Regions from separate parts of the Metabacillus sp. SLBN-84 genome, predicted to be linked through region 2. Evidence: predicted binding sites of a transcription regulator. Region 2 holds the regulator's gene; each other region holds the start of a gene.
The links. Region 2 encodes Rex, which represses fermentation and respiration genes when NADH is low (regulators of the CRP and FNR family bind a similar motif). Its sites were predicted from a motif close to TTGTGAAATATTTCACAA; they were not measured.
Positions count from the first base shown of each region.

Region 1: the regulator Rex is predicted to act here: its motif matches at 4,019-4,036, upstream of RKD52_RS11735 (cytochrome ubiquinol oxidase subunit I).
Region 3: the regulator Rex is predicted to act here: its motif matches at 3,054-3,071, upstream of yumC (ferredoxin--NADP reductase 2).

Region 1 covers NZ_JBRJIP010000001.1:2,290,759-2,297,221, forward strand. Annotated here, with positions in the region: gene cydD (thiol reductant ABC exporter subunit CydD) at 1-1,420, opposite strand, end outside; gene cydS (cytochrome bd oxidase small subunit CydS) at 1,468-1,572, opposite strand; gene RKD52_RS11730 (cytochrome d ubiquinol oxidase subunit II) at 1,583-2,596, opposite strand; gene RKD52_RS11735 (cytochrome ubiquinol oxidase subunit I) at 2,608-3,939, opposite strand; gene RKD52_RS11740 (alanine/glycine:cation symporter family protein) at 4,314-5,723, opposite strand; gene RKD52_RS11745 (hypothetical protein) at 5,909-6,217, shown strand; gene parC (DNA topoisomerase IV subunit A) at 6,410-6,463, opposite strand, start outside.
Region 2 covers NZ_JBRJIP010000005.1:9,214-15,676, reverse strand. Annotated here, with positions in the region: gene groL (chaperonin GroEL) at 1-772, opposite strand, end outside; gene groES (co-chaperone GroES) at 815-1,099, opposite strand; gene RKD52_RS21220 (CPBP family intramembrane glutamic endopeptidase) at 1,379-2,113, shown strand; gene RKD52_RS21215 (YdiK family protein) at 2,116-2,313, shown strand; gene tatC (twin-arginine translocase subunit TatC) at 2,338-3,087, opposite strand; gene RKD52_RS21205 (twin-arginine translocase TatA/TatE family subunit) at 3,106-3,285, opposite strand; gene RKD52_RS21200 (redox-sensing transcriptional repressor Rex) at 3,303-3,944, opposite strand; gene moaC (cyclic pyranopterin monophosphate synthase MoaC) at 3,941-4,456, opposite strand; gene RKD52_RS21190 (ABC-F family ATP-binding cassette domain-containing protein) at 4,610-6,463, shown strand, end outside.
Region 3 covers NZ_JBRJIP010000001.1:822,031-828,493, forward strand. Annotated here, with positions in the region: gene RKD52_RS04000 (HesB/IscA family protein) at 72-434, shown strand; gene RKD52_RS04005 (hypothetical protein) at 577-1,434, shown strand; gene RKD52_RS04010 (hypothetical protein) at 1,460-1,732, shown strand; gene yumC (ferredoxin--NADP reductase 2) at 1,793-2,788, opposite strand; gene RKD52_RS04020 (NAD(P)/FAD-dependent oxidoreductase) at 3,174-4,397, shown strand; partial or broken gene RKD52_RS04025 (NUDIX domain-containing protein) at 4,501-4,843, shown strand; gene RKD52_RS04030 (YuiA family protein) at 5,145-5,273, shown strand; gene RKD52_RS04035 (YuiB family protein) at 5,365-5,655, shown strand; gene RKD52_RS04040 (3D domain-containing protein) at 5,802-6,463, shown strand, end outside.

The DNA.
Region 1 (6,463 bases), on a different contig from region 2:
CGCCTCCGGAAAGACCCCTTCCCCCTTCGCCGATGACCGTATCAAACCCGTGTTCAAGCGCTTCAATCATGGAAGCAAGTCCCGCTTTGCGGGCTGCATCTTCTATTTCCCGCCGGCTCGCCTCTTTCAGCTGGCCAATGGCAATATTTTCTGCGATTGTCCCGGAGAAGATATAGGGATGCTGAGAAATGTAAACCATCCTGCTGAACCAGCTCATTTCATCATAAGCTGCCCTCTCTTTGCCATTTATGATCAACTCACCTTCATCAGGCTGTATCAGCCCGCTGATAAGATGAAGAAGGGTCGTCTTGCCTGATCCGTTTCTGCCGACAATGGCTGCTTTTTCAAACGGTTTAAGATGTACACCAATGTCATGCAAAGAAAATGAACTGTTCTTATATGAGTAAGATGCCTTTTTCAGATGAAGTTCAGGCGGTCCTCCGCCAGTCTTCTGATCTCCCCACACTGCAGCTTTATCCCGCTCCTCCAGTTCTTCTGCTATCAGCTTCGCAGCCCCCATGCTTCCTCTGCCTGCATGAAAGGCACTGCCATAATCTTTAAGAAGCAGGTAGAAATCAGGAACAAGAATGAGAATAAAGAAGGCAGAAAAGAATGTCACAGTCTGAAAGACAACGATCTGCAGGCCAAGTTCAAAGGCAATCAGTCCAATGCTGAGCATTGAAATAAACTCCAAGGATAGCGCTGAGAGAAATGCTACCTTCAAAACCTGCATCGTGGCATCACGGATTTCCAGACTGCTCTCTGCAATCTTGTCTTTCTGCTCTTTTGAACGTCCAAACACCTTCAATGTCACAAGCCCCTGAAGAACATCAAGAAAATGACCGGAAAATTGCGAGAGCCTCTCCATCTGCTGCTCTGCTTTATCCTTGCTTTTCCTGCCTGCAAGTGCCATGGCAAGCGGTATAAAAGGGGCTGTGACCAGCAGAATGATGCCGGAGTACACATGCTGGGTAAATACGGCAGCGGCCATCATCAGCGGAATAATTCCCGTCTGGATCATTTGGGGAATGTATGTGCTGAAATAAGGTGTTATTTCATCCACTGCATCCAGCAGTACATTTACTTTCCTGCCGGTTTGTCCGCCGGAAGAGGATAAAACAGATTCTCTGGACATCTTTTTGAGAAGCGATGACCGTATATCTTTCTTAACGGCTGCCGCTAATGAAACGCCGGTTTTTTTGCCGAAATACATAAATCCTGCCCTGCAAAGGGACACTGCGAGCAAAATAAAAAGTTCAGGAACAACATCCCGGAAAGAAGTGTCTTTTAAAAAGACGGCATCTGTGATACTGACGAACAGCCACGCCTGTGCTATAACGGCTGCACCTGTTAAAAAAGCATGCAGCCTCAAAAGCCAAATATGTTTTTTATGTTTTGACGCCAGATGTTTCAGCTGCATCACACGGACTCCTTTATGCGTTTAAGCCTATTAAGCTTTTGCACGTTTTATTTTTCATAGGGCTCTTTTGCGTAAGCACCCCAGACAAATAATCCTGTAACGGTCACTGCGACAATTAGTACCGGTGCCACCATTATTAAAAAAGTCTGCATGGTATCCCTCCTATTTTTTGCCTTTCACATAATCGTTATCAAAAAGGAACAGCCTCATCAGCAAGTATAACGACGGTACAAGGAGCATTAATCCTGCAAGAAATGCAAAGATGAGTGCCAGGGCCATAGTATCGTTTGTAAAGCTTGTGTAGATCGTGACGTACGGATAAAGCACATACGGCAGATGCGATGCCCCGTATCCGTAAAATGCCGCCGCAAACTGCAGCATGACCAGGATAAACGAAACGCCCAAACTCTTCTTTTTCCAAATCAAATACACGGCACCCGCAAAAAACAGAAGTGATAAACCAAAAAGCCAGGACATATCCATCATCCGCTGAAAATGACCCGGATTATGCTCTCTTAAGGACACAAAAACGAGCAGGCTTGCAAGAATGGTCGGGCCGCTCCAAAACAGCGCATATTTGCGCAGAAGGTTGAAGGCACTGCTGTCTCCCGCTTTATGAGCATAAAACGTCAGAAAACTTGCAGAAATATACAGCACACTCACTATCGCCAGAAAGACGACGGCCCACGCATACGCGCTTGTAAAGAGCTCGGCGTAATTCAGCTGCACCTCATCCCCGCTGACGTCGATAAAGCCGCCTTCAGACAGTGTAAGCACAACAGACAGTGATGCCGGAATCAGCAGGCCTGTCGCTCCATATAAAAACTGATACCAGAGACTTTCTCGGTTACCGTAGTGATGAAACGCATAATACGAACCGCGCAGGGCAATCAGAATAATGGCTATGCTTCCTGGCACGAGAAGGGCTGTACCGTAATAATAGGCAAGCGACGGAAAAAATCCGACCAATCCAATGTAGAAGAAGATCAGGAATACATTCGTCACTTCCCAGACCGGAGACAAATACCGGTTAATCACTTTTTTTACAATAGGCCCGCGTCCTGTCAGTGCAGAGTAATAATTGAAAAAACCTGCACCAAAATCAATGGACGCTACAATAAGGTATCCGTACAAAAATGTCCAGAGCACGGTAATTCCAATCAGTTCATAATCCATCTTGTCCTCTCCTATTTCAATCCTAATTTTTCAAGCTCGCGCTCAGCGGGATTTGCCTTGAATGTACGGCGAAGCACAGCAACGGCTGATACAGCAAGCACCGCGTACAGGGCGATGAACAAATACAGCATGATGTCAACGTAGCCTGATGTCGTGGCACCTTCCGCCGTTGTCATGTAGCCTCTTAAGATCCAAGGCTGTCTGCCCTCTTCTGTAAAGAACCATCCCGCTTCAATGGCAAGCATGGCAAGAGGACCTGTGCTGACAATCAGCCATAAGAGAATCCGGTTCAGCTCATTAGATTTTTTCCGCCATCTCATGACCATGTACAGGAAGGATACAAACGCCAAAAACATGCCGATTCCAACCATCAGATCAAAGAAATAATGGACAATCAGCGGCGGCCATTCTTCCTCTGGAAACTCTTCAAGCCCCGTCACCTCTGCATCCGGCGTTCCGTGCGCAAGAATGCTCAATGCGTAGGGAATCTCAAGTGCATACTTGACCTCGTTGTTTTCATCAAGGATTCCTCCGAGAATTAATGATGCTTCTTCTGTTGTTTCAAAATGCCATTCTGCAGCAGCCAGCTTTTCAGGCTGGTACTCTGCCAAATATTTTCCTGATAGATCGCCAATAACGGCTGTACTTATTGCACAGACAAAAGCCACAGTCATAGAAAGTCGGAGTGCTTTTTTGTAATAAACGTGCTTTCTGCCCCTTAGAATCATAAATGCGGCAATGGCAGCCAGCACACAGGCAGATGTTAAGTAGGCTGAAGACAGCACGTGCGCCATTTTTGTCGGCGTTGCCGGATTAAACATCGCAAGCAGCGGGTTTACACCAGTCAAAACTCCGTTTTCCATATTAAATCCAAGCGGAGCGTTCATAAAAGCATTCACAGTTGTAATAAAGAAACCGGAAAGCGTCGCTCCGAGAGCCACCGGAATCAGCAGCAGCAAATGGTAGATTTTCTTTTTGAAGCGATCCCATGTATAAAGGTAGATACCAAGAAAAATAGCTTCAAAGAAAAATGCGAAAGTTTCCAAGAACAGCGGCAGACTGATTGTCTGGCCTGCAACCTGCATAAAGTTCGGCCACAGCAGACTGAGCTGAAGGGCTATTGCCGTTCCTGTAACAACCCCGACAGCCACTGTGATGATGTAGCCCCTTGCCCATCTCCTTGCAAGAAGATGATAATGTTCATCATTTCGCCTGATGCCAATCCACTCTGCAAGAGCAATGAGCAGCGGCACACCTACTCCAAGTGTGGAAAAAATCGTATGAAATGCAAGTGTCAAGCCCGTCAGAATTCTGCTGTACAATACCGGATCATACTCAAACAATTTCGTTCCCCCCTACTTCACGCAATAAATAGCAGTTTATCCATTCTTTTCCTCTAATCAGGAAAATTAAAACAAGTGTTTGTGAATGTTTTCACATAAATAAATGGAATGATCTGCTTCTACTGATTAGTTTAGCCCAAATTCATCTGTAAAACGATAGAAATACATGAATTGATAAAGTTTGTTCACATTTTCACAAACTCTTCGCTGTTTTACAGCAGGACATTTGACAAAGCCCCTATGCCTTCTCTATAAAAATTCTGCTTCCTCCCCATCTGCCGGCCTCCGCTTTTCTAAAGAAAAAGCACACCGCTCAGAAACTGAAAGGTGTGCTTTAGCAGTGGATGAATCCGTTAATGCTTCGTATTCAGAGGTTAAACCTCATCGTCTCCCCAGCATTCGGTATTTTTAAGTCCTTTGATGGAGCTTGCTTTAAATACAGGATTTTTGCCTTCTTTGCGCTGGCGTGCATAATCTTTCAGCACTTCAAATGCAATTTTTGAAAGGATGGCAATGGCAATAAGGTTCGTAACGGCCATAAGACCCATAAAGAGATCAGCCATATCCCAAATCAGCTGGAAACCTGATACCGACCCGAAGATAACCATCCCGACTACTGCTAAACGGTAGATAAACAGAACGGTTTTGCTTCCGTTTAAAAACTCAATATTTGTTTCCCCGTAGTAGTAGTTTCCAATAACCGAACTGAATGCGAACAGCAGAATCGCTACAGCCAGGAACGTGCCTGCCCAGTCTCCGATGTGAGACTGCAAAGCTGCCTGGGTAATTTGAATACCGTCAAGCGAAGGATCCGGTGTCGTGTCAAACAGAAGAATCAGGAATGCTGTTGTGCTGCAGATGATAATCGTGTCGAAAAACACGCCTAGCGTCTGGATGAAACCTTGTTTAGCAGGGTGAGAAACGTTTGCCGTAGCAGCAGCGTTCGGTGCACTTCCCATACCCGCTTCATTCGAGAACAGTCCTCTCTTAATTCCGTTTTCAACTGCAGCTCCAATACCTCCGCCTACTGCCTGCTCAAATCCAAAAGCATTTGCAAAAATGACGGCGATGACGTTCGGCACTTCTGTAATGTTCATAATAACAACGACAAGAGCAACAGCTATGTAGATCAGCGCCATAACAGGCACGATAATCTGGGATGCTGCAGCTACCCTTTTCAGACCGCCGAAAATAATCAGTGCGGTGAAGACAGCCAAAATGATGCCCATAACCGTTTTATCCACAGCAAATGCACTGTCAAAAGCAAGAGCAATGGTATTGGCCTGAACAGCATTGAAAATCAGTCCGAAGCATAACGTTATTAAAACAGCAAACAGGATTCCCATCCACCTTGCCTTCAGCGCTTTTTCCATATAGTAAGCAGGGCCTCCGCGGAATTGATCTCCGTCTTTTACTTTGTAGACCTGCGCAAGTGTGCTTTCTACAAAGCTTGAAGCCATTCCTACAAGCGCAATCAGCCACATCCAGAAAACCGCACCCGGTCCTCCGACGGCAATGGCAATAGCTACTCCCGCTAAATTACCGGTGCCAACCCTTGATGCTGCACTGATAAAGAATGCCTGCAGGGACGAAATGCCTCTCTTGCCTTCTTTGGATACCATTGCAGGTTCCTTTAGAAGCCTGAACATTTCGCCAAAGTAGCGGAATTGGACAAATCTTGAACGGACTGTGAAATACAAACCAATTCCTACAAGCATATAGATCAGCAAGTATGACCACAGAATTGTATTCCCTCCGGAAATCATTCCATTTAAAAAATCCATATTAAACCTCCTGAAAAAAATAAATTTTCTAACTTCATGTTAGGCTTCCTAACATCACAAAGTTAGAGTATATCAGAAATTGTCGTTTTGCACAGTAAAAACGAAAAAAGTTTCCACTGTTCGAATCCGTCTTTTTGCGTTATGATTATGTATATTCGATTGCACGATTTAAAAGGAGGAATGTTATGAGACAGACGATTTTTCTATTTCTCATTGCCCTTCTCCTGACCGGGGTTTCGCCGCATGTGCAGCATCATCCCGTAAAGACACCGGCTTTTGATGTTGAAGAGCATGTTCAGCTGGTTACAGCGGATAAAGCTGAATACGAGAAAATGCCTTTCAGCACTGATCAAAGCGAGTCAAGCTTGATACCTGTACTTTTAGCGGCCGCTGTGATTGCTGCTTTATCAGCTTCAGCAGGCCTGTTCAAGAAATTTCTGCTGTCTGTTTTCTACCAGTCCTCCTATTATGGCCGTACATCGCTAAGACCCTAGAATCTTTTTAAAAAAGGAGGGAAATGCGATGTTCTGGATGAGACTAATTATGGTGACTGGTTTTTCATTAACGGCCTTTAGTCTATTTTTGTATCAGGGAATTGAGATTATGCACGCGTTTACTGAATACTTCTCTAAAAATAAATAAGACGCAAAAAAGACATCCCTTTAATGAAAGGGATGTCTTTTCATTTACTGGGTGACTGGCACCCACACTTCTTTAACTGACCCGGAATCTCCCTCATC
Region 2 (6,463 bases):
CAAGTGCTTCACCTTCAACATCCTCAGCAATCAATAGTAGAGGCTTGCCTTGTTGTACAACCTGCTCAAGTACAGGAAGGATCTCCTGAATGTTTGTGATTTTTTTGTCAGTGATTAAGATGTACGGGTTGTCTAGGACAGCTTCCATTTTGTCTGAATCAGTGACCATGTATGGAGATGCATATCCGCGGTCGAACTGCATACCTTCAACGACTTCAAGCTCTGTTGTGAAGCCTTTTGATTCTTCAATTGTGATAACGCCGTCGTTGCCAACGCGCTCCATTGCTTCAGCGATCAATTGACCTACTTCGTCGTCAGCAGCAGAAATCGCAGCTACTTGAGCAATCGATTCTTTGCTTTCGATTGGTTTAGAGATGGCTTTAAGCTCTTCTGTAGCAACAACAACCGCTTTTTCGATACCTTTGCGGATACCCATTGGGTTAGCGCCTGCAGTTACGTTTTTAAGACCTTCGCGGATCATTGCCTGAGCAAGAACCGTTGCAGTTGTTGTACCGTCACCTGCTACGTCGTTTGTTTTGCTTGCAACTTCAGCAACAAGCTTTGCACCCATGTTTTCGAATGCATCTTCAAGCTCAATTTCTTTTGCGATGGTTACACCGTCATTTGTGATTAGCGGAGATCCGAATTTTTTCTCAAGAACCACGTTGCGTCCTTTTGGTCCAAGTGTTACTTTTACAGCATTTGCAAGTGCGTCAACTCCGCGCAGCATTGCACGGCGAGCGTCTTCACTGAATTTAATGTCTTTAGCCATAATTTCTTACCTCCTGAAAAGTTTTTTATGTTATTTATAAAATTAGCCGATAACTGCTAAAATGTCGCTTTCGCGTAAGATTAAGTATTCAGCACCCTCATACTTCACTTCAGTACCAGAGTATTTTGAGAAGATAATACGATCGCCTTCTGCAACTTCAAGAGCAACACGCTCACCGTTGTCAAGCACACGACCAGTACCTACTGCTACAACTTTGCCCTCTTGCGGCTTTTCTTTCGCGCTGTCCGGCAATACGATTCCGCTGGCAGTCTTTTCTTCAGATTGTACAAGCTCAATTACGACACGATCACCTAATGGCTTTAACAAGTGAAACAACCTCCTCAAATTTCATTGATTTAAATTTTCTTATTTATTAGCACTCAGATGTCTCGAGTGCTAACACAAGTATTATATTATAGAATCTCTCACTCAAATTCAAGTGATAAGTCAAAAAAAAATGAAATCCTTATCAATTACATGATTCGTCCCCATAAGGCATACCATAAAGGCGTTATCCTCCTACATGCTGCCCTGTTTATGGTACAATAATGCCTAGTTGACACATAAACATATGACCGATAATCGGCGAAAAAAGGAGTCATTCGATTGAAGAAAGAATACTGGCTAATCATTTTGACATACATCGTCATGCAGTTTTCAGGCATTCTTGGCATCCCGCTTCTTCTTAAGCTTGGTGTAGGCGAAGGCGAATCGATGAGAATGGCTCAGATTATGGCATCCGGATACTGGACCGTTTTCAGCTTTGCGGCTGCATTTGTCCTCGTCCTGTTTTTCATGCGCACCCACTTTAGAGACAACAAGGAATTAAGAGGTGACGCAGCCCCGGTAAGTGTGTCCATCCTATGGGCAGTGGCCGGAGTATTTTTGGCGCTGACTGTCCAGGTTCTCGCAGCCACAATTGAAACGAGAGTGCTCGGAATCCAGGGAGAGTCAGAAAATACGCAGATTATCATGGAAGTATTAAAGGTTACGCCTCTTCTTATCCTCGTCACTTCCATTATCGGACCGATATTAGAGGAAATCATTTTCAGAAAGATTCTGTTCGGCGCTCTCTATCAGCGCATGAATTTCTTCCTTTCGGCTTTGATCAGTTCAATCGTTTTTGCGCTTGTGCACGGTGAGCCGCAGCATCTGCTCCTGTACGGATCAATGGGCTTTGTCTTTGCTTTCCTGTATATCCGGACAAAGCGCCTGCTCGTACCGATCTTTGCACATGTCGCCATGAATACACTGGTCGTGCTGCTGCAGTCGAACCGCGAACAGATTGAAGAAATGATGAAGAATGCGGAACAAATGCAATTTATTTTTGGAGGCATGTAAGAATGAGAACAAGCCCGGTATCGATGGGAATTTTCTACTTGGCAATGGGCATCCTGTTTACCTATCTTGCGGTAAACAGCTCGGAAAACGGGCTATGGTCTTTTCCGACCATCCTGCTGATGCTGATTGCAACATTTGATCTTGGAGTGGCATTCCGAATGTTTACTCTTTCGTATAAAGTAAAAACGAAGAAAAAATAGGAAGAAGGGTAATCCGGCAGCGGATTACCCTTCTTTATTTTCTTCCTCAAACTGTGTTTTCTGTGCTTTCCGGTAGGCAAATCTTGAGACGAAAATACTGACTTCATACAAAATGAAAAGCGGAACAGACACCATGAGATGCGAGACAATCTCCGGAGGTGTGATGAGCGCTGCGATGACAAGCAGAATGAAGTATGCGTATTTCCTCACCTTTGACAGGAACATCGGCGTGACAATCCCGAGCCTTGTCAAAAACATGATGACAACCGGCAGCTGAAACAGCAGTCCGAACGGTATGGTGAGCTGAATGAGAAACTGAAAATACTCGTTAATCCCGATGACCTGGTTAATATCAAGATCATTTGACAGCTGCTCCATAAAATCAACCACGAATGGAAACAGCAGGAAATACGAAAAGCTCAGACCGGCCAGAAACAGCCCGATGCTAATCGGGATATAGCTGAGCGTGACACGTCTTTCTTTTTCGTAAAGCCCCGGACTTACGAAGGCCCACAGCTGATAAAGAATGACCGGTGACGTCAGGATAAAGGCGATGATAAAGGTAAACTGCATGTAGACCATGATCGGATCTGTCATGCGGAATGAATTAAGCGTCAAATTCTCAGCTTCTGTCGTATGCTGCAGATAAATAATGATCGGCTTTGCGAGTAAGAAGCCGGCAATCACAGCGAGAAACAGGAAAAAGACCGTAATGATGATCCGTTTTCTGAGCTCGGCAATGTGATCGATGACCGACATGTCGTTTTGTTTCATAACTGCTTTCATCCTATCTTACTTCTCTTCCTTCTTTTTGTCTTCCTCATCGTCATCTGCAAGCCCTTTTGTGGCAGACTTGAACTCGCGCAGCGAATTTCCCAGCGCTTTTCCAAGTTCCGGAAGCTTCTTTGGACCAAAGATTAATAAAGCAGCAAAAACGATCAGCAGCAGACTTCCAAATCCTATGTTCGGCATGGTTTTCACCTCTTTCTTTATGCGTTCGGGTAATGTTTCAAAAAGTAGACGAGCGACTGCAGCTCAACGGCAAGATCAATATGGTGAATTCTGATTTCCTCCGGCACATTCAGTCTTGCCGGTGTGAAGTTCAAAATGCCTTTAATGCCCTTTGCAATCAGTCTGTCTGTAATCGCCTGGGCAGCCTGGGCAGGGACCGTCAAGATCGCAACGGTCACATCCTCAGGCAGGTGCTCTTCCATGTTATCAAGATGATAGATCGGCACGTCGCCAATTTCGGTGCCGATTTTGTTCTCATCCACATCAAACGCCAGTGAAATCAGCGTATTGTTGTTTTTCGTGAAGTTATAATGAAGGAAAGCTGTACCGAGATTTCCTACTCCAATCAGCGTAACCTTTGTGACCTCGTCCTGATCAAGCGTCTTTCTGAAAAAAGACAGCAGGTAATTGACGTTGTAGCCATATCCTTTTTTCCCTAGAGCTCCAAAGTAGGAAAAGTCTCTTCGGATGGTCGCGGAATCGACCTTCACGGCATCACTCAGTTCAGCTGATGACACCCGCTGCTTTCCTGAGGCATGCAGGTTTTTTAAGAACCTGTAGTATAAAGGCAGACGTTTTGCCGTCGCCTGCGGAATTTTGGATTGTTCAATGTTGTTCACGTTCTAACCCCCACATTCAAAGATGCAGATTTATCTCTCTTGTAATCCCCATTTTTCCCGCCGGTTTTTTGAGATAAGTACGTCGGACCGATTACCAGTCCCTTGTCTAAAGCCTTGCACATATCATAAACCGTCAGTGCACAGACAGAAGCGGAAGTTAGCGCTTCCATTTCAACACCTGTACTTCCTTTTGTTTTGACTGCAGCATGTATGACAAGGCGGGCTTGTCCCTCGTCTTTTTCCCAGTCAAATGAGATATCGATTCCTTTAAGCGGGATCGGGTGGCACATCGGAATGATGTTCCATGTGTTCTTAGCAGCCATAATGCCGGCTACCTGCGCAACAGCAAGCACGTCGCCTTTTTCAAGCTGCTGGTTTACGATTTTCTCATGCACATCGATGCTCATGATGACGCTTGAAATCGCTTCGGCTGTGCGGACTGTTTCATTTTTTTCGGATATATCAACCATCCTGGCTCTGCCCTGCTGGTTAAAATGAGTAAAATTTGACATCTTTTTACGCCCCTCATACCTAGACTATACACTATTTTTACAAATCTGTCTTTTTACTTATTGTGACAAATACAAGCATCCGGAGGCCCCAATCATTGCGGGCACCCCGCGGATAAGCTACACTTAACCTATCATAGCATGAGGTGAAAAGACATGATTTTGCTGCAAATTAACCAGCTGACAAAATATTTTGCTGCTGATCTTATATTATCGAACATTAAACTTGAAGTACAAACGCGCGACAAGATTGCACTCGTCGGCCGCAACGGCGCCGGAAAATCAACGCTCCTGAAGATTATCGCGGGACAGCTTTCCTATGAATCAGGAGAAATCATCAAGCCTAAGGATGTCCGGATCGGCTATCTGGCCCAGGATACCGGCCTTGAATCCGAGCTTTCCATCTGGGATGAAATGAATTCCGTTTTCCAGCCTCTTAAGGATATGGAAAAAACGATGCGCAGCCTAGAGATGAAAATGGCTGAAACAGACCCTTCAGAACGGGAATTTCAGCAGCTGCTGAATGAATACGACCGTCTTCAGGTTGAATTTAAAGAAAAAGGCGGCTATCAATATGAAGCAGTCATCCGTTCTGTTCTTCACGGACTCGGCTTTGCTGACTTTGACATCTCAACACCGATCCAGCGTTTGAGCGGAGGCCAGAAAACACGCCTTGCCCTTGGTAAGCTGCTTTTGACAAGCCCTGATCTGCTCGTGCTGGATGAACCGACGAACCATCTGGATATCGCAACGCTGTCCTGGCTTGAGCAATACCTGCAGGGTTACAGCGGTGCCATTCTAATCGTATCCCATGACCGGTACTTCCTTGATAAGGTTGTCAACCAGGTGTATGAGATTTCAAGGCACTCCAGCAGAAAGTACATCGGCAACTATAGCCGCTACCTCGAGCAGGCCGCTGAAAACTATGAACGCGAGCTTAAATTATTTGAAAAACAGCAGGATGAAGTGGCGAAGCTGAAGGATTTTATCCAGCGGAACATGGCAAGAGCATCAACAACAAAGCGCGCGCAAAGCCGTCAGAAAAAACTGCAGCGCATGGATTTGATGGACAGGCCGCTTGGGGATGAGAAGTCTGCCCACTTTAAATTTGATATCGAGCGGCAGAGCGGAAATGATGTTTTAAAAGCGAATGATATCGCTGTTTCCTATGATGGAACGAATCCGATCATTTCAAATGTCTCTTTTTCCGTTTCACGGGGTGACAGCATCGCGCTCGTCGGGCCGAACGGAGTCGGAAAGTCGACACTCCTGAAAACGATCATTGAAAGACTTGCTCCACTAAAAGGGTCATTTCAGCTTGGATCCGGCGTCAAGATCGGCTATTACGATCAGGAGCAGGCGAATCTTACGTCGAATAAACGAGTCCTTGATGAGCTGTGGGATGACTACCCGATGCTAACAGAAAAGGAAATCCGCACCGTGCTTGGAAACTTCCTCTTTTCCGGTGACGATGTCCTGAAAAATGTCTCCACATTAAGCGGCGGGCAGAAAGCAAGACTTGCCCTTGCGAAGCTGATGCTGCAAAAAGCCAATCTGCTCATTCTGGATGAGCCGACAAACCACCTTGATCTCGACAGCAAGGAAGTGCTTGAAAACGCACTGATTGATTACCCGGGGACCATCCTGTTTGTTTCCCATGACCGGTATTTCATCAACAGAATTGCGACAAAAGTATATGAACTTTCGCCGGGCGGTGTGACCGAATACCTCGGAGATTACGATTACTATCAGCATAAAAAAGCAGAGCAGCTCGAGCTTGCTGCCTTGGATGCTGCCCCTGAAGTGAAGGAGAAAGAAAACGGAAATAAGCTTTCCTATGAACAGGAAAAGGAACTTAAAAAACAAGCGCGGCAAAAACAGCGCAAGCTTCAGGAAGTGGAAGAGCGCATTTCAGCTATTGAGGAAAAGGTAGAAGTAAATGAACAGCTCCTTTGCGATCCCGAGATCTATCAGGACCACACAAGAGTTCAGGAGATTAATCAGGAAAAC
Region 3 (6,463 bases), on a different contig from region 2:
TTTGAGACTTCTTTCCGGATTGGGTATACTGGTAGCATAGCCTTTGGATAATCGGCAAAGGAGGAATAAAGATGAGCGATTTAGTAACAATTACGGAAGCAGCAGCTTTTCAAATAAAAGACATGATGAAAGAGAACGGCGAGGAGCAGGCTTATCTGCGTGTAGGCGTAAAAGGCGGCGGATGCAGCGGCCTTTCTTACGGGATGGGCTTTGAGCAGGAGCCGGGCGAAGACGACACGCAATTTGAGCTTCACGGCATTAAAGTTGTAGTGGATAAAGAGAGTACGGCTATCCTGAAAGGCACGATTATTGACTTTAAAGAGTCCCTGATGGGCGGCGGCTTTACAATCGACAATCCGAATGCCATTGCTTCATGCGGCTGCGGTTCTTCTTTCAGAACAGCAACAAATACTGGTACTCCTGAGGAGTGCTGATAAAAGGACATTTCCCTGTAACGACAGGGGAATGTTTTTTTTTGCTTGTTTTACATAATAACCCCTGATTCTTTTCTCTGACACTGGACAAAAACCCAGCATATAGTATGGGTGTGAAAACGATAAGGGGGCAGAGCAAAGTATGTATTATCATCCATATACGCCGTATCACGGCTATTATTCTTACCGTCTGAATTCAACAGACGAATTAAATGAAGGTCTGTATAAATGGGGCAAGTTCACATTTTCAAATGATGCTGAAAAAGAGGCCTTTATTTTTTACTTAGACAAAGAGTCGGGAGATGCGTATATCCTGTCTTTTCCTGCTTTAACTACAAGCAGAGTAAACGTTAGCGATATAAAATCATTTAAAGTAATGGAGAAACCTCCGAAGGCTGAAGGCGAAGGGCAAAATGGAGGCGGTCAGTCAGAGCAGGGGCAGCAAGGCGGCTCTTCAGAAGGCGGACAGAACGGCGGACAAGGCGGATCCGGCGGTCAAAATGGCGGATCCGGAGGGCAAGGCGGAACTGAAGGGGGTCAGAACGGCGGAACAGGAGGTCAAAATGGCGGTTCCGGAAGCGGACAGAGCCCATTTGGCGAGATGCCGGGAATGGGTCAGAACGGAGGCTCACAAGGCGGTCAAGGGGGATCGCCTGGACAGATGCCTGGCATGGGTCAGGGCGGAAGCTCACAAGGCGGTCAAGGGGGATCGCCTGGACAGATGCCGGGAATGAGTCAAGGTGGAGGCATGCAGGGAGGCCAGCAGAGTCCGTTCGGCCAAATGCCCGGAATGGGTCAAGGTGGAGGCATGCAGGGAGGTCAGCAGAGTCCGTTCGGCCAGATGCCTGGAATGGGCCAGGGCGGAGGCATGCAGGGAGGCCAGGGAAGTCCGTTTGGCCAGATGCCCGGATCAGATCAGGGGATGATGCAGTTTGACGGCCAGCGGTATCAGCAGCCGCAACCGTATTTTTATAACCCCTACAACCAAAACTGGCAGTAAATAAAGATAGAGAAAAACTAAGTGGTTGGTTGCTAAAAAGGAAGAGTTGGCAGTAAAAAAAGGGAAGTTGGTAGTAAAAAAAGGGAAGTTGGTAGTAAAAAAGAAAGAGTTGGCAGTAAAACAAGGGAAGTTGGCAGTAAAACAGAAAGAGTTGGTAGTAAAGCCGGAAAAGTTGGTTATAAAACGGCAATCCTGGCAGCAAAATTCAAGTGTTGGCAGAAAAACTGACTTATCATGCAGTGAGCATGTAAAACTTGCCGCTCTCATCATTTTTTTCTGGATTAAACCAAAAAATTAACGCAAATAAAAAAAGATTGCAGAGAAATAAAAAATTTCTCTGCAATCTTCATTATTTCCCTTATTTTTCAAACAAGCTTGTGCTGTGAAGAGGCTGCACTCTTGCTTTTGGATCCATATAGGCTTTTGCATTGTTAACGGCAGTTGGAGCTTCTCCAAATCCGCTTGCAATCAGCTTGACTTTTCCTTCGTACGTGCAGATATCTCCTGCAGCATAAATGCCTTCAACATTTGTCTCCATTTTGCTGTTGACGAGGATGGAGTTTTTTTCGATTTCAAGTCCCCAGTTTTTAATTGGGCCGAGAGAGGAAACAAATCCGAAGTTTACGATGACAGCATCAACGTCCAATACTTCTTTGCGGTCACCTTTTACTTCTTCTAATACGACCTGTTCAATCTTGTCTGATCCAGTCAGTTCAGTTGGGATGAAAGGAGTCAGGATTTGAACTTTCGAGTTGTTTAAATTTTCTACACTGTGCTCGTGGGCGCGGAATTTATCTCTTCTGTGGACAAGGGTCACTTTTTCTGCAATCGGTTCAAGCATAAGTGACCAGTCTACTGCTGAGTCTCCGCCTCCGCATACGAGTACGCGCTGTCCTGCAAACTGATTCAGGTCATCGATGAAATAGTGAAGATTTGATTTTTCAAATGAAGCCGCTTCTTCAAGCTCGATTTTACGCGGCTGAAAAGCACCGTTTCCGGCAGTAATGATGATGGTTTTAGAGTAATGGACTTCTTGATCGGTTGTCAGTTTGAAAACGCCGTCTGCCTGTTTTTCAACATCGGCAACTGCCTGTTCAAGACAAACCGTTGGTTCAAATTGAGCCATTTGTTCTTTTAAGTTGTTGACAAGCTCCTGAGCGAGGACTTTTGGGAATCCCGCTACATCATATATGTATTTTTCAGGATAAAGGGCAGAGAGCTGTCCCCCAAGCTGCGGAAGGCTCTCAATAATTTTAACAGATGCCTGGCGCATGCCGCCGTAGAATGCCGTGAACAATCCTACCGGTCCGCCTCCGATAATCGTGATGTCGTATACTTTTGTGTCTTCCTTCACAAAGATAACCCCCAATTGTAATTGATAATGATTCTTAATGTTAACATATTGTCACTCGTTCGTCATTTCAGCCGGCAGCCGCCTGCAGTGCGAAAGAGTCATTCACTGTTTGATTATGATTATTATAGAGAATGTTTTTATTTTTGTAAAATTCTTAACGTTTTTAATCCTTTAATTTGGTCTTGAAAAAATCAGTACAGGTGCTATTATGGAATATAGGCATTATTTCTATCATATTTAATTATTTGCTTCTTTCTGAAAAGTTAAGTGAACATTTTCACAAACTTTTTTGCGGAAAACAAAATAAAAAGCTGTAAAGCGGAGGAAGATAAGGAATATAGACATTATTCTATCCTTCACAGCAAAAAAATCAAAAAAGGTGGATGTGATTCGGTTGAGAAAGCCCAAAATAGTAGTACTAGGTGCAGGTTACGGCGGATTAATGGCAGTTACGCGTCTTCAAAAAATGATCGGTGTAAATGAAGCAGATCTTACACTTGTGAACAAAAATGATTATCATTATGAAACAACATGGCTTCACGAGGCATCAGCTGGTACGCTGCATCATGACAAAGCAAGATACCAAGTAAAAGATGTCATCGATAACAGCCGCGTGAAATTTGTGAAAGATACTGTTGTATCGATCAACAAAGATGAGAAGAAAATCGTCCTTTCAAATGGTGAGCTTGAGTATGACTATCTTGTTATTTCTCTTGGTTCTCATCCTGAGACATTTGGAATTAAAGGTCTTAAAGAATATGCATTCGGCATTACAAATATTAATGCTGCACGTCAATTGCGCGAGCACATCGAATATCAATTTGCTACTTACAACACAGAAGAAGTAAAACGCGACCAGCGTCTTGCAATTGTTGTGGGCGGAGCAGGCTTCACCGGCATCGAGTTCCTTGGAGAGCTTGCAAACCGTGTTCCTGAGCTTTGCCGCGAGTACGATGTTGATCATAAGAAAGTGCGCATCATCTGTGTAGAGGCTGCTCCAACAGCGCTTCCTGGATTTGATCCTGAGCTGGTTGAGTATGCTGTAAATCATCTTGAGCGCAAAGGTGTTGAATTTAAAATCGGCACTGCGATTAAAGAATGTGTTGAAGACGGCATTATCGTTGCAAAAGACGATGTAATGGAAGAAATTAAAGCTGACACAGTTGTTTGGGCAGCAGGCGTACGCGGAAACAGCATTGTAGAAGAAGCCGGATTTGAAAACATGCGCGGCCGCGTAAAAGTTGACTCTTACCTTAGAGCTCCAGGCCATGATGATGTCTTTATCATCGGGGACTGCTCTCTTGTGATCAACGAAGAAATCAACCGTCCATACCCTCCTACAGCTCAAATCGCTATGCAGCAAGGTATCACAGCTGCTAAGAACATTTCAGTTGCAGTCCGTGACCAGGGCGAAATGGAAGAGTTCAAGCCTGACATTAAAGGTACAGTAGCTTCTCTTGGCGAAGACGATGCAGTAGGCATGGTATTCGGCAAAAAAGTAATGGGTACAAAAGCTTCATTCATGAAGAAAATGATTGATAACCGTGCTCTTATGATGGTTGGCGGAGCAGGTCTTGTAGTGAAAAAAGGAAAATTTAAGTTTTTCTGAGAAATCGATTAAACTAAAGACAAGAGCTATATGCTTTTGTCTTTTTTTTTACGCAAAAATTGATATTTACATAAAGGATTTTCAAAAGGAAGGGGAGTTTTAAATGTCATCCAAACGGGGACATGTGTGGATTGCCGTTTCAGGGCTTGTTGAAAATGAGAATGGTGAATGGCTTGTCGTTAAAAAGCGTTATGGAGGTTTAAAGGGCAAATGGTCATTTCCTGCCGGCTTTGTAAACGAGGGAGAAACAGTGGATGAAGCTGTTTCAAGGGAGATCTTAGAAGAGACAGGGATAGAAACGGCTGTACTTGGTGTGATTGGGATCAGGTCAGGTGTCATCCATGAAAAAATCAGCGATAACATGATTATTTTCAGGCTTAAAGCCATCTCTTCAGACATTACCGTTCAGGAAAATGAACTGTTTGAAGCAGCCTTTATGCACCCCAATCTACTAAGGGAGCATAGTGATTCGTCTTTGCTTCTAAAATCATTCGCAGATGAAACGTTTGAAAAAATGCTGAACAAAGTGGACGGGGCGAATCCCGGAAATCAGTTCGGATACACAGCTTACCGTTTATTTTTATAATTTTCAAAATAATAAGAAAAGTTAAGGAAACGAGAGGAAGAAGTTGATGTATTCGCTTACATCAGGAATCTCGTCAGATTTTCTTCCTTTATCCTTTACAAAGAACCTGATATAGTATCTTCAATATCTAAAAAGAGATTTTTACCGGGAGGGAAATATAGATGATCAATGGATCTGTTATCGAAAAGAAAGAGTGTCCTTATTGTTCGGGTAAAGGATATTTCCAGCTGCTTCTTGGAGGTTCCGAAACGTGCGACTGCTGCAACGGAACAGGGAAGAAATCAGCATAGATTTTAAGATTGACGGGTTATCCCTTGTTCAGTACACTAAAAGAGGTGTATTGGAGGGGATAACTTGTTTTTGCCTGTATTAATCATTTCAATGCTTTTATTTTTTGTTTTGTTTTTTGGAATCGGTTTCTTGCTGAACATGCTGCTCAGAATGTCATGGATCATGGCTATTATTTATCCGATTGTCTGCATCTTTATCGTAGATTCAGTTAAATTTACGGCCTACTTCACAGCTCCCGGTTCATCTATATCTTCGCTTGGACAGCGTTTTGCGTCATTGGCCCTTGCAGATATCCTGATATTAGTAAGCGGACTCGCCGGAGCCATCGTGTCCGGAATCGTCATTAACATGCTGCGAAAAAGAGGATATCAAATGTTTTAGTCCTGATCTGTACGATGCGTGCAGGTCTTTTTAGTATGTTTATACTCTTTTTTATAAGATCTAGAAGAAATTGGATTCCTCTTCATTCTGAATATTTCGCTTCCTGATTGGAAACGATTATGAGTGTGAGAGGAGTGACACATAAGATGAAAAAAATGATAAGGCGCCTGCTGATGGCTATTATGCTTCTGCTTGCGCTTGGCACGACGTTCAAGGCTTTTTCAGGTGCAGAAGCGACAGATATAACGGGCTGGACCGGATTAGCAGAAGGTAGATTAAAGGCAGAAAATCACCCCTACAAACTGTCAGGACTTACATTCAAGTCATTAAAAAGCAAAGAAACGGCGCTTGCGATTTCAGCCACAGGTGAAACATCAGAATCGCTGGAAGACCAAATGGCGCACTACCCCAAAAAAGAAGTCACGGCTACCGGATACACTGCAGGCTTCGAATCAACGGGTAAACATCCCGAACATCCGGAATACGGCATCACTTATTCCGGCGTAAAAGTGAAAAGAGATTTATATTCTACAATTGCAGCTGACCTTAACGTCTTTCCTATCGGCACCATTCTTTTTATACCAGACTACGGCTTCGGCGTCGTAGCGGACAAAGGCGGAGCCATCAAGGGAAATGAGCTCGATCTCTACTACGACACCGTAGATGAAGTCTATGAGCTCTGGGGCAAAAAGACATTAGACATATACATCGTCCAGAAAGGAAACGGACGGTTAACTGAAAAACAGCTGACGGAGCTTAATGAAAACAGTTCCATGCAGGCGTTCCGTCAAAAATACATGAAGCCTAA